4 regions of the Cellvibrio sp. KY-GH-1 genome follow, and region 1 is predicted to be linked to each of the others. Evidence: predicted binding sites of a transcription regulator. Region 1 holds the regulator's gene; each other region holds the start of a gene.

Region 1 (3,569 bases):
CATTGTAAATAACCTTGAACTTGATTATAGCCATTGGTTTCTGCTTTGCAGGCAAACTGCTACCAATGGTGTCAGTACCATTTTTATACGCTTAACACAGTGACACCGGGTTCCGAGGGGCGAGGGATCTATTTGCTAGATAGTAGCGATAGTGCGGAAAAGATGGAGGGAATGCGGAGTGACATTATCACTCCGCGCGAAGGTTATCCCAAAAATCCCAACGGATTTTTAGTGATAGCAACGCTAACCATATAGGCAAATACGACCAGGGCGCTAACCCATAAGGTTTTGCTGAGGTTGCTGTTGGAAACCTTGAACGTTGCTACTCCCAAACCGATATAAACGACCAGAGCGATTATTTTTGCCAGCAACCAAGGTTGGCTGCCGGGTGACAATCCCAAGTGTACGGCTAGCACAACACCGCTCAGAAGTAGCAGGGTGCTAATAACGTGCGGTAAAATTTTCGCCCATTTTTTTGCGAGCAGGCTGGAGTTGAGAAACAACCAAATGCCGCGCAATACAAAGAAAATTAATGAGAGCGTCACAAAAGTCAGGTGCAAATGTTTTAAGGCTAGGTACACGGTGCGTTCCTTTTATAGGGATGGTTGATAAAACCTTAATCTGGGCTCAGTGCTTTGGTGACCAGCGCCAACATGGCGGAAGACAATGGCAGTTGAAGTGCGGCCTCATGGCCTTTGGTGGACATTTTGTTCCAGGTTTTGCGAATAATATCGATTAGCTTTTCTTCGTCGTGCTTGCTGGCAAAATCTTCCAGATAAAACTCGATAAAGACCAGGCACACAACGTCTTCCAATGCTTGTACTTCGTCATCGCGTTTTAAACTGCGCTTGAGGAGTAGATCTTTTACTCGCGCAATCATATTTTCGTCGTAGCCCTGTGTCGCCATAATGTCACCGGCGATGTCGCCGTGTAACTGCGCCAAATCCAAACGCCACTTTTTGTAACCACTACGATCCATAGGGTAGTCGCTACGGGGGATTTTCCATCGGCATATATGCTGACTGCGCGTTGCTAATTGCAATGCTTCTGAAGGCGCCTCGCAAAATTTATGCAGCTGGGCGCTCATGCGCTGGGCATAGATCCATTCTTTAGCAACTGAACGTCCATCCACCTGTTCAAGATTAGGGTCTTCCAGATTGGCAGCATCAAATGCCGCCAGAGTGGAGTTAAGGCGAGTTAAATCAATCATATTGAGGTCTCTGGATTAGCAATCGGTGTCGCCATTGGCGATATTGCGCAGTTGTTCCATGTTGGTGATTGCGACTTCTTTTTTATCGACATGGATAACTTCCTGCTTTTGCAGGCGAGTAAAAATACGGCTGACCGTTTCTATGGTTAAACCTAAATAGTTGCCGATATCAGTGCGCGACATCGGCAACCGAAAGGCAGTGGCTGATAATTGGCGGCGGCTGTTGCGGCTGGAAATGCTGAGCAGTAATGCAGCAATACGCTCTTCGGCGCTGCTTTTGCTCAGCAGGGTAATAATCTGCTGATCTTGGGTAATTTCACGGCTCATCAGCTGGAAAAAATGCCGCTGCAAATTGGGGATCTGTAGGCTGAGTTCTTCCATACGATTAAATGGAATTTCGCAGACTGATGCTGTTTCCAGCGCAATTACGGAGTTGGTATAGCGATTGTCGGCAATGCCATCCATACCCACGACTTCGCCCGGCAGATAAAATCCTGTGACCTGTTCTTCGCCGTTGTCACTTAGCGTCATGGCTTTTACCGCGCCAGAGCGAATGGCGTACACTGAATCAAACGGATCGTTGGCGCGATACAAATAATCACCGCGCTGCAATGGCTTGCCGCGCTGCACTATGTTGTTGAGCTTATCTATGTCATCAATATGCAAACTGATTGGTAAGCATATGGTGTTGAGTCGGCAATTGCCGCAGCTCACGCGTTTATCGTGCGGGCAGCTGGAGTCCTGGGATTTTACGATTGACTGGTTAACTGTCATAAAGTGACAACCTCACGCGAATTCGCGGGCAGGGATAAATGTTGTGTCGGATGAGATTGTTGCAGCTTTGCCGGGTAGGGTAAAGCCGAAGTTTGCCCTTATCCTGACGTATAAATAGTTATTAGTTACTCTTTCTCTGAATAGGTGAAAGCACTATAGTTTGCCGCTGGCATTTAGGCGGCAGTGTGAAGCGCAGTTTTAGCCTGATTGCGTGGAAAATAAACAGCAAAAAAGGGAGCAATAATATGCCTATAGTGGTTTTATCCTTATTAATCCAGGTTGCGCTGGTGATTCATATTCTGAAGACGGGGCGTCCTCGCACTTGGATTTGGCTGGTAATGATATTGCCTGTTGCGGGTTCTATAGCCTATTTGGTGCTGGAGTTGCTGCCAGATTTTGCCGGAACCAGATCTGGACGAAAGACCATGAGAAAGGTTCAAGAGTTGGTAAATCCAGATCGGGATTTAAATAGTGCTGCGCAAAACTACCAGGCCGCAAAAACAACAGAAAATGCTTCGCGCCTCGCTCAAGAGTTGTTGATCAAACAACAATATTCGGAAGCCGCTATTCTGTATCGGGATTGCCGAAAAGGAATTCATGAATTTGATCCGTTGTTTATGTATGGGCTAGCTCAGGCTGAGTTTGGTTTGGCTGAATACGCAAAAGTGAAAGATTTATTGGATGAATTAATCGCTAGAAATCCGGACTATAAAAACCCGGATGCGCATTTGCTCTATGCTCGAGCCTTGGAGGCATTGGGGGATGATTATGCCGCTCTGCATGAATACGAGGTTCTGGATTCATACTATCCCGGCGCTGAGGCGAGTTATCATTTCGCCAGGTTGTCAAAGAAGCTCGGCCAAATGGAAAGAGCGCTGCAGGTATTCGAGGCAATTTTGGCAAAGGCAAAAACGTCCGGAAGTCATTACAACGAGCTCCACGGAAAATGGGTCAAATTGGCGGCATTGGAGTTGCGCTCTTAGTCCTTGGAAAAATGGGCTGGAATCCAGCCCCAGGGAGATTAACCGGGGGTTCCGGTTAAGTGAAAGTGACGCTCGCCGACTGCATTTAATCGCGGTTGGCGATGTCCCGAATACTAGCGTTTTCCCCGGCAATAATGGGAGTGACAAATTGCCGCAGCGGTTTGCGCCTTATAGCCAAAAGTGGATTTTTAGGGCCCAAATTAAATCTTTACATCATGAATGGGGCGGAATATAGTGCGGTTTAGCTGGCCCTTCTGCAGCATTATTTATGGTAAGTCCTATCCGTTGTTCTAGCAGTAGATCTATTAGTACCTCGTATTGTTCTTCATAAGTAACATCTGAATTCGCCAGCCTAAGCTCCTCTTGGGGTATTCATTTTATTATTTTGTATAGAGCATCGAGGTTTTTATCATGGCTAGAAGTACTGGCACCGTTAAGTGGTTCAATGAGTCTAAAGGTTTCGGTTTCATCGCGAGCGAAGCAGGTCAAGACGTATTCGTTCACTACAGCGCTATCACTGGCTCAGGTTTCAAAACCCTGGCTGAAGGCCAAAAAGTAGAGTTTGACGTTAAGCCAGGCCAAAAAGGCCCGCAAGCCGAGAA
Region 2 (3,569 bases), 2.1 Mb from region 1:
ATTCATTGAGTCTGAGTTGTATGGCTACATTACCAACACGCCCAAACCCCATTGGTCCAATGTGGATATTTGCGGTTTTTTCGCGCGTGAATTTCAGGTACCAATAGTGTTTGAAACAGATGTTAACGGTGCAGCCTGGGGCGAAAAAGTAGCGGGTGCTGGACAATTTCTGAATGATTTTGTGTATGTCACCGTTGGTACGGGTATAGGCGCTGGTATTGTCGTTAATAATGCGCTGGTGCATGGCATTCGTCATCCGGAAGTCGGGCATATGCTGATGCCGCGCGACCAGGTATCCGATAATTACGCGGGTTGCTGCCCTTATCATCTGGGCTGTTTGGAGGGGTTGGCATCGGGTAAGGCCATTGAGTCGCGCTGGGGTGTTGCTGGAAAATATTTACCGGCGGATCACCCCGCGTGGTTATTGCAAGCGCAGTATCTGGCACTCATGTGCGTTAACCTCACGCAAATACTTGCACCGGAGAAAATTATTTTTGGTGGCGGCGTCATGGAGCAGCCACAGCTACTACCTCTGGTGCGGGAGTACTTTTCCGCCTACGTCAACGGTTACGCCCCCAATGCAGTACTGAACAACCTGAAAGACTATATTGTTAGAACGCCCCTTAATGGCACTGCCGCAATTTTAGGTATTTCAGATCTCGCGTTGCAGGAATTGCAGCGCCGCTTAGCCTGATGAATTTTGGTTTGCGCATTTTCAATCAAATAATTTTTGAGTAACGAATAGTTTTGTTGTTATCCGTTTGTTGTAAATACTCATCAAACACCATGCAGATACGGCGAATGAGCAAGCGGCCCTTGTTTAATACTTTTATCCCATTGTCGTCGATTTGTATGAGCCCATCTTCAGCCATTGGTTGTAATTGTGCCAATTCGGAACGGAAGTGTTGTTGCGCGGTGATATCAAATAGGCGCGTGAGTTCATGGAAGGATAATTCGCAATAGCAAATCAACCGGTTGATGACGAAGCGGCGCAATAAATCCTCTTGATTCAAGGTAAAACCTTTAGCAATGGGTAAAAGTCCCATATCCATTTTCTGTTGATAGCTGTTTAAATCTTTTTCGTTTTGTACGTAGACATTGTCGATCATACTGATGGAAGAAACTCCCAGCGCCAGCAAGTCACAGTTACTGTGAGTCGAATAGCCTTGAAAATTTCGCTGTAATTTTCCGCTTTGTTGAGCGTTAACCAGTTCATCCCCCGGTTTGGCAAAATGATCCATACCGATATACACATAACCGGCACGCTGCAGCGTTTCAATGGCGTGATGCAGCATCTCCAGTTTTTCACCGGCGCCAGGAAGTTCTTCGGCACGAATTAATTTTTGGCTTTTAAATAAATGCGGCATGTGTGCATAGTTAAACAGGGATAATCGATCAGGTTCCAATTCAATCACTTGCTGTAGCGTTTGTTGCAATGACTGTTGATTTTGCAGCGGCAAACCATAGATTAAATCCATGCTAATAGATTGATAATCTTGTTTGCGCAAGGCATGCACCATGTCCGCAACCTGTGCAACAGAGTTAAAACGATTTACGGCGCGCTGCACATTTTCGTCAAAATCTTGCACGCCCATGCTCACGCGATTGAATCCCAGCTGGCGTAGATGCGCCATGGTGCTTGTACTTACGGTGCCAGGGTGTATTTCAATTGAGAACTCGCCGGTTTCATCATCCGCAAATTTGAACAAGCGCCTGCTGGCATTCATGAGGAGCGACATTTCTTCATCGCTGATAAATGTTGGTGTTCCACCACCCCAATGAAGTTGTTGAACTTCCTTACCAGGTTCAAACATTTCTGCATAGAGCGCAAGCTCTTGGATCATGCGGTGAATGTAGGGTAGGGAACGGCTTTTGTTGTTGGTAACAATTTTGTTGCATCCGCAGTAGTAACAAAGGCTTTCACAAAATGGTATGTGGAAGTATAAAGAAAGCGGACGATGTGCAAGGTTGCTGCGGACGATCGCCCTAAAGAGTGCGGACTGGCTAAAACTTTCCTGAAATTGTGGTGCCGTTGGGTAGGAGGTATAGCGCGGCCCTGCCAGGTCATAGCGTTGGATAATTGATTGATCCCATTCAATGGGCTGCGTAAAAATGGACATGGCGGCTCACCGGTAGTCTGCTTGATGCCATGGTAAAACTTACGTCTATTCCCGAATTGATGTGGATCAAGCCTATAATGGCTCTTCGCCGTAAACCTCTTAATGCGGCGTGTTAATTGGCGTCGCTTGCCGTTGTTTTTTCTGGTTTGAGTTCTTATGTCTCGTTCCCGCCCTTTGCTACAAGATAATTATGATGAAATTGCCGATGCCCTGGTGGGCCCCGGATTCATTATTCTCGATGGTGTTTTTCCTCCGGAAATAACGGATGGCCTGGTTGACCTGATTGCCGCCCGCGAAGGCCTGCTTACACGTGCGGGTATAGGTCGCGAGGGGGATTATCAAGTCAATGATTCGGTGCGTGGCGACGCGATTCAATGGTTGGAGCCGGGCGATGGTGCTGTCACAGAATTTTTATCTGCGATGGATAAACTGCGGCGGGCTTTGAACGAGCGCTTGTTTCTCGGTCTTGCCGACTATGAAGCGCATTTTGCCAGCTATGCGCCGGGCGCCTTCTATAAAAAGCACCGCGATGCCTTCCGCGGTCAGCCTGGGCGCAAAGTCTCCAGTGTCTTTTATTTGAACCCGGCTTGGGACTTGGCGGCAGGTGGTGAATTAGTGCTCTATGATGAAGCAGGAGAACAGGAGTTGGTTCGTGTTGCACCAGAATGCGGCAGGCTGGTGTTGTTTCTTAGCGAGGACTTCCCGCATGAAGTCCTGCCAGCGAGAAACCCGCGCCAGAGTATCGCGGGATGGTTTCGTATCAGCCCCTAACAATTTTGAAGATTGAAGGGTCATTAGCCTAATGTCTGATTATTTTTAGGAAATGAATCCTTTGGTTATTTATAAATGCGGTCAAACAGCCTGCTTGAAACGGGTATAGGCGCTCTGGCTTTGTCAGGTAGAGCAATGGATGTTGTTAGTTGGCAATGCTTTTGCAAGTGACTGCATGTAGCCCGCTAAAACTCTTCCGGGATGGAAGAAATGGAAACCAGGGATGCGTGTTTGGCGGGCAACAACCACAACTATATACAAACAAAAAAAGAACTAAAAAATACTCAGAGAACCGCAAAACGAGGCCGCGCATGCTTAAGGAACTCACCATGAGTGAAATGAAGATAGATTGGCAGGGTTATGACTCCGGCCATTTCTACGACGAATTAATTAGTGCTCCCGGTAAACCCCGCCCTGAAACCAAACACCTTGCTCAATACCTCTCGTCACTTTCTGGCGAAGAACTGCAGGAACGTAAACTCTCCGCTGAACTCGCCATTAAAACCATGGGTATATCGTTCACGGTGTATAGCGATGCTGGCAACATCGATCGCGAGTGGCCCTTCGATATTATTCCACGCATTATTCCGCAGCGTGAATGGCAAAAAACCGAGCGCGGATTAATCCAGCGTTTAACTGCCCTGAATTTATTTATTAACGACATCTACAACGATCAAA
Region 3 (3,569 bases), 2.1 Mb from region 1:
ATCGTTCCCTTGGTAGTAACAGGAGTTATCTGCCTGGTTGCCATTTACACCTTTGGCCTGACTATCTTCACCGATAGCACCTATTACTAGTGTGTTGCCATCCGTTGAAAACGCGATGCTGGCACCGAAGGCGTCTCCCTGCTGGGCATTTGAATTTTTCAAATAAGCCTGTTGCATCCAGCCATCTTCGCGGCGGATAAAAATATGGACTGACCCTGAACCTGAGCCGCCCGTATAAGCGCTGGCTGCGCTGTTGGAGCTGGACGAGCTACTGGTGCTGCTAGCAGAGCTATTGGAACTTGAAGAACTGCTGGACGAAGTCGATGAGCTGGAGCTTGATGGGTAGTACTCGAGACATTCGGGCATGGACGATGCCTGGTACATAAGGATGCCGCTTATCGCCAGGCTATCGCTGGTAGCGCCAACGGCGAGCGTCTTGCCATCGCCAGATAGTGCCAGAGTTTCGCCAAAGCGTAGCTCCTGCGCGACATAGCTTGATTTTACAAAAGCCTCTTGCGTCCAAACTTTATTGCTACGAGTAAACACGTACACAGCGCCATTGTTGTAGTCAACTGCAGAATATGTATTGCCCGACGGGTCGCCTGAGCTGTTGGAGCTGTTAGTGGTTCGCAATTCATAGTTGTCTTGGTTGCAATTAATCCCAGTAGATCGTGCGTCTTCGAGCAAGGCGGACACGGCAAGGGTGTTGCCGTCGTCAGAGATGGAAACTTTGTAACCAAAGCGGTCATTTGGAAGGAATCGACTGCTGTTCAGGTTAGGTTGTTCGGTGTTGGATGCCTTCAAGTAGGCTTCTTGGACCCAGACTCCATTTTCTTTGATAAACACGTATGCAGCGCCTGCGTTTACGCTGTCATTATTCGCGGTATCCCCATTTACCCCAATCGCCTTACTATCTTCTGCGGGGGCGCCTATGGCCAGCGTTTTACCATCTGCCGAAAGTGCGAAGCTCCAGCCGAAGTTGTCGAATGCCTCACCATTAGGCGCTTTTACATAACCAATCGCTTTGATCATTTCTGTTGCGGTAAAGGTCAGGTTGGATTTCTGACAGCCGCCAGCGTTACAGGCTTCAACGTAGTAGTAGCTGTTAACCCAATCATGGACGTGAACGCCAATTTCATCGCTGGCTTGGGTGACAGCTAAGTCACCACCTACTTGAGTAACGCCTCCGCTAGCAGCATCACGTTTGAAAAGTTTGTAGTAGGTTGCGCCTTCAACCGGGCTCCATTGGAAATTTAGCTGCTTTGGATTTTGCGATTCAACTTTCACGCTAGGCCAAATGCCTGAACCATTTGCAGGTACGGAAGCCGCGCTAAAACTGCTGCGTGAAGATGAGGAAATACTGGAAGATGAGGAGCTGGATGAGGATTTGCCGCCGCCGCCGCCGCATGCAGTTAGCAAAATTGAGCTTGCCAGCAGCGAGACAAGCAGGGTAGTGCGCTGAAACAGCGGTGAAAAGCGATCAATATTCATTCAGCAGGTTCCTGAGGGTTAAAACTGGTCGGTGATTCTGTGTGTCGCGACGCTTGGTGTCAATCAAATAGCCGGTAGAGGTGCAATTGATTGTGTCCAGACGCAAAAATAGCGTGCCTAAAGACCGTCAAATAACGGGAATGGTTCAGTTTGTTGTTTATATCTGCTCAATCTACCTTGAATGCGTCGCATGAAGTTGTGAGCAATTGTGAAAATTGGTTGGGCTAGAGCTTCTTTAACGCTAAATGCGGTACGCAATGGGATGGGGTAAATAAACAGGAGGAACCGCGAGCAATTGCTGGCGGTTCCTATGCGTGGATGAGATCAAAGCGTCTTCAGGTATTCCACTAGCGCCAGGCGCTGCTCGTTATTGATGGGCTGCAGTTTGCGCATTTGTGGTTTGCCGTCTGCCCCTTTAACCGGACGGCCATCTTGGCCCAATACAAACACAGGAGTAACGCCGGCGGCATACTCATGGCCTTTGTTGGAATTGCTTGGCAAGCTGGTATCAAACACAAACAGACCTGGGTATTGGGCCGGATCGCGCTGGACAAAGCCAACCTTTACCGGATCCAGTTCACGCGTTCCTACCGTGAAACGGTTGGGGCGGCAGGTCTTGCCGGAGGCGATTTCCGCGTCGCTGCAGCTAGGCATAAACAGCTCATATAAATTAGGTACTGAGCCGTTGTGCAAATAGGGCGCGGTTGCCCATATGCCGTTTAACGGCCGCGCTTTATAGGCGATAAGGGTTGTTAAATCAGCTTTATCAACCACCTCAAAATCCAGATGGCGCTCGGTCTTTTTAATTGGGTTATCACCGATGGCTGCTATCAGGTCATAGGCCTTCTCTGTGGTACGACGAAGAGCGGATTTATCGTGGTCAGGTTCGAGGATGACTCCTTCAATCGCCGTATTCACTGCAGCCACGACTGGCGTGGTCGCTTCAAACCGGGGGGAATCCTTCTTCCATGGCATGATTTTTTCACCCTCAAAATACCCACTTTTACCTTGGTATTTGAGCGCGTTGCCCGCCATGAATGGGTCGGTCCCAATAGTTTCCAGGCGCGAGAACTGGGCGGTAATGCGACGCTTGGGGTCGGTGCGATCTATAGCTTCGTGGCAGCTATGGCATTGGTACTCCACAAAAACTTCACGCCCTTTATCAGCCAGTGATTGGTTAATAGGTGGCAGAACCTTTTGCTCTGCCAACTCGGTCCAGCTTGGAGACCAGAGGCTTTTTAGTTGCCGCTCAATACGGTTGAGGTTGCGCACAGCAGTTGAAGAGCGATAGCCGATATCGCCCTTCTTCTTGTGCAGATCCATGGTGGCGTAAACCCCCAAGACCTCACCGGTATTGCGTCCCAGCGGGCCGGTGAGGGCGTTGTCACCCGCGCCATTCCACTGCACAAAGTCGTGTTGTGGGGTATCCCATAAATAGGGATAGCTGACTGGCGCGTTGGCGGGGTTAGCGTTGCTTGGATCCTTGGGCGTGAGGTGCGTCAGTATGCGGTTAAAGATCCGTCCGAATGCGTCCAGGCGTGCATAGCCGTAATCGACCACTTTATCGCCATGGGTTGGCTCATTGATTTGGTTGTAAAGGCGAATTTGTTCTGCTGCTGCCACCAACTCTTGGCGGAATTTATCTTTTTCGGCGGGGTATTTGGATTTCAGAACCTTTTGCGCCAGACGGTCGAACTTCTCTGGCTGAGTCGCGCTGGATTCCAAAGAGCTTGCAAGTGTTTTAAGCATTAACACCATATCGGCGAGGGTTGCTCCGCCATCGATGCGAATGGCTGCGCCCTGGTAGTTAACCTGACTCGTGTGGCAGGCAGCACAGGTGTAGCCGATATATTCCTTCCCTTGGTATTCATCTTTTACCCAGCCCACGGGCAAACCATCAGGGTTGGCGAAGGACGCTTTCTGGGGTAGATAGCGCAGTAGGTTCATGTGCTCATCGCTGCGGAACAGCTGTTCTGAATCAGGCATTTCCAGATGCAGAAATATGTCGTAGGGAATCAGATTGGAGCCTTGGGTTATGTTGTAAAACCACAGGCTGTCGGCGGCGCTCCAGTTTTGTT
Region 4 (3,569 bases), 1.8 Mb from region 1:
GAGTTTGTGCGTGACTTTGTATTCCCGATGTTCCGTGCTAACACCATTTATGAAGGTGAATACCTGCTGGGTACTTCGATTGCGCGCCCATTAATCGCCAAACGTCTGATTGAAATCGCAAATGAAGTTGGTGCCGATGCAATCTCCCACGGTGCGACTGGTAAAGGTAACGACCAGGTACGTTTCGAATTGGGTGCTTATGCACTGAAACCAGGTATTAAGGTAATTGCTCCATGGCGCGAGTGGGATCTTACTTCCCGCGAAACCCTGATGAATTACTGTGAAAAGAACAATATTCCGGTGGATTTCACCAAGAAAAAGGCATCCCCTTATTCTATGGATGCCAACCTGTTGCACATTTCCTATGAAGGTAAAGTCCTGGAAAACCCATGGACCGAAGCGGAAGACGATATGTGGCGTTGGACTGTTGCCCCGGAAGCCGCTCCAGACAAAGCTACCTACCTTGAACTAACTTATGAAAAAGGCGATGTGGTTGCTATCGATGGCAAGCGCATGTCTCCGGCAACTATCCTGGCTTATCTAAACAAAGTGGGTGGCGAGAATGGCGTGGGTCGTCTGGATATCGTTGAAAACCGCTACGTAGGTATGAAGTCGCGCGGCTGCTATGAAACTCCCGGCGGCACCATCATGCTGCGCGCTCATCGCGCGATCGAGTCCATCACTCTGGACCGTGAAGTTGCCCATCTGAAAGACAGCATAATGCCTAAATACGCCGAGATGATCTATAACGGTTATTGGTGGAGTCCAGAGCGTAAAATGTTGCAGGCGATGATCGATGAGTCGCAACAATTCGTGAATGGTGATGTGCGCGTCAAACTCTACAAAGGCTCGGTCCATGTTGTAGGTCGTCGCTCAGCAGACAGTCTCTTCGATGAAAAAGTAGCTACATTTGAAGATGATGCGGGCGCGTACAACCAGAAAGATGCAGAAGGCTTCATCAAGCTCAATGCCCTGCGTATGCGTATAGCCGCCAACAAAGGCCGTGTCCTCAAGTAATTGTCCGGCGCTCCCGCAGCCATGGCGGCTGCGGGAAGTTTGATCAATTGATGATTCGGTTGATTAAAAGCGCATAAATAATTTGATAAATATCAATCCTGTAACTGCAAGTGTGAGACAAAATGCCGCGCTTGAGGCAAAATGCCGCACCTAAAGTAGGGTTATAGCTTTTGATAACTGCCTGATACTGGCAATACCGGTTAAGCCGAGACGTAAAGTTTTTATTTTTCTTTTTAAGTAACAGGAAAGTCCTATGGGTAGTCACGCGACTGTAGCTGGGGATCCTCCAGTATACGACTTAGACATAGTACGCAAATTCTCCATTATGACCATTGTATGGGGCATAGTTGGTATGGGAGTGGGCGTATTCATTGCGGCGGAATTGGTGTGGCCAGGTCTGAACGACTTGCTGCAACCCTATACCGCGTTTGGCCGTTTGCGCCCTTTGCACACCAACGCGGTAATTTTTGCGTTTGGTGGTTGTGCGCTCTTTGCTACCTCTTATTACGTCGTGCAACGCACCTGTCAGACGACCCTGTTCGGTGGTTGGTTAGTGCCTTTCACCTTTTGGGGCTGGCAAACTGTTATCGTGCTCGCGGCAATTACCCTGCCACAGGGTATTACCTCCGCTAAAGAATATGCCGAATTGGAATGGCCAATCGACATATTGTTGGCATTAGTATGGATCGCTTATGCGGTAGTGTTCTTCGGTACTATCGTTAAGCGCAAAACCTCGCACATTTATGTTGCAAACTGGTTCTACGGCGGTTTTATCGTTACCGTTGCTGCACTTCATATTGTTAATAGCGCAGCTATCCCGGTTACCTTGACCAAGTCTTACTCTGCTTATGCCGGTGCTGCTGATGCTATGGTGCAGTGGTGGTATGGCCACAACGCGGTAGGTTTCTTCCTGACTGCAGGCTTCCTGGGCATGATGTATTACTTCGTACCCAAGCAAGCGGGTCGTCCTGTTTACTCTTATCAACTGTCCATCGTTCACTTCTGGGCGCTGATCTCTCTGTACATTTGGGCAGGTTCACACCACTTGCATTACTCCGCGTTGCCGGATTGGACCCAATCTTTGGGTATGGTGATGTCGCTGATTCTGTTGGCGCCAAGCTGGGGCGGCATGATCAATGGGATCATGACTTTGTCGGGCGCATGGCACAAATTGCGTACTGACCCCACCTTGCGCTTCCTGGTCGTGGCTTTGTCCTTCTACGGCATGTCTACCTTCGAAGGCCCGATGATGGCAATCAAAAATGTAAACGCCTTATCACACAACACCGACTGGACTGTAGGTCACGTACACTCAGGTGCGTTGGGTTGGGTAGCGATGATTTCTATCGGTGCTGTATATCACATGTTGCCAAAGCTGTTTAACCGCGAAGAAATGTTCAGTGTGAAGTTGATCAACCTGCACTTCTGGCTGGCTACTGTAGGTACTGTTCTCTATGTAGTAGCTATGTGGATCAATGGTATTGGCCAAGGTTTGATGTGGCGTGCGTTCAACCCTGATGGTTCTTTGACCTACAGCTTTATTGAAGTTGTAGTGTTCAGCAAAGGCGGTTACATCATGCGCTTTATCGGCGGTGCTTTCTTCCTGACCGGTATGCTTGTAATGGCTTACAACACCTATCGTACAGTGCGTGCTGCCAACCAACAGGCAGCCACTGAAACCCAGCCTGTCCAGGCACCAGCTGTGTAAGGGGAATGCCGTGAAAGGTCATGAGATAGTAGAAAAGAATATTGGTTTGATGACTATTTTTATGGTTGTCGCCATTAGCTTCGGTGGTTTGGTAGAGATAGTTCCACAATTCTTTCTCAAGCAAACCACTACCCCTGTAGAAGGTTTGAAACCTCTAAACGCTGTGCAACTGGAAGGTCGCGATATTTATATCCGCGAAGGTTGCCATGTGTGTCATACCCAGATGGTACGTCCACTGCGTGCTGAAGTAGAACGTTATGGTCACTACTCAGTAGCCGGTGAATCTGTATACGAGCATCCGTTCTTATGGGGCTCCAAGCGTACTGGTCCGGATCTCGCTCGCGTAGGCGGTCGTTATTCTGATGATTGGCATAAAGTGCATCTGTTCAATCCGCGCATTGTGGTACCAGAGTCCATCATGCCTGCTTACCCCTGGTTGTATGACAACAAGCTGGACGGCAAGCACACAGCAGACAAGATGCGTGCCTTGGCTAAAGTGGGTGTTCCCTATACTGAAGAAGACTTTGCTGGCGCCAAAAGAGCTGTGCATGGTGTAACTGAAATGGATGCGTTAGTTGCTTACCTGCAAAACCTCGGCGTGTTGTTAAAAGAGAAACGCTAATGGACGCAGGTACAGTTGGTGCCATCTCGACCGTGTTGGTAACTATTGCTTTCTTCGGCGTTTGTTTCTGGGCGTTTTCGCCCGGCTTAAAAAAACGTTTCGAGGAAGATGCGAAATTACCCTTTGCGGACGATGAAATTGAAGCCAAACAAACCGCAAAGCAGCCAGAAAACAACCAGACAGATGATCGCAAGTAATCATCGATTAGGGCGGATTTAATAT

Evidence for each region. Region 1 encodes FNR, which switches genes on or off when oxygen is low (the NO sensors DNR and NnrR bind a similar motif). Its sites were predicted from a motif close to TTGATNNNNATCAA; they were not measured.
Region 2: the regulator FNR is predicted to act here: its motif matches at 2,177-2,190, upstream of hemN (oxygen-independent coproporphyrinogen III oxidase).
Region 3: the regulator FNR is predicted to act here: its motif matches at 1,545-1,558, upstream of D0C16_RS22195 (FG-GAP repeat protein).
Region 4: the regulator FNR is predicted to act here: its motif matches at 1,100-1,113, upstream of ccoN (cytochrome-c oxidase, cbb3-type subunit I).

What each region holds. Positions count from the first base shown of each region.
Region 1 is NZ_CP031728.1:1,610,808-1,614,376, reverse strand. It holds gene D0C16_RS06850 (SirB2 family protein) at 204-581, opposite strand; gene D0C16_RS06845 (DUF4202 domain-containing protein) at 617-1,210, opposite strand; gene fnr (fumarate/nitrate reduction transcriptional regulator Fnr) at 1,226-1,984, opposite strand; gene D0C16_RS06835 (hypothetical protein) at 2,230-2,967, shown strand; gene D0C16_RS06830 (cold-shock protein) at 3,379-3,569, shown strand, end outside.
Region 2 is NZ_CP031728.1:5,235,682-5,239,250, forward strand. It holds gene D0C16_RS22025 (ROK family protein) at 1-694, shown strand, start outside; gene hemN (oxygen-independent coproporphyrinogen III oxidase) at 720-2,120, opposite strand; gene D0C16_RS22035 (2OG-Fe(II) oxygenase) at 2,277-2,891, shown strand; gene D0C16_RS22040 (circularly permuted type 2 ATP-grasp protein) at 3,230-3,569, shown strand, end outside.
Region 3 is NZ_CP031728.1:5,283,045-5,286,613, forward strand. It holds gene D0C16_RS22195 (FG-GAP repeat protein) at 1-1,491, opposite strand, end outside; gene D0C16_RS22200 (di-heme-cytochrome C peroxidase) at 1,816-3,569, opposite strand, start outside.
Region 4 is NZ_CP031728.1:5,575,524-5,579,092, forward strand. It holds gene D0C16_RS23165 (argininosuccinate synthase) at 1-1,017, shown strand, start outside; gene ccoN (cytochrome-c oxidase, cbb3-type subunit I) at 1,271-2,725, shown strand; gene ccoO (cytochrome-c oxidase, cbb3-type subunit II) at 2,775-3,347, shown strand; gene D0C16_RS23180 (cbb3-type cytochrome c oxidase subunit 3) at 3,347-3,544, shown strand; gene ccoP (cytochrome-c oxidase, cbb3-type subunit III) at 3,568-3,569, shown strand, end outside.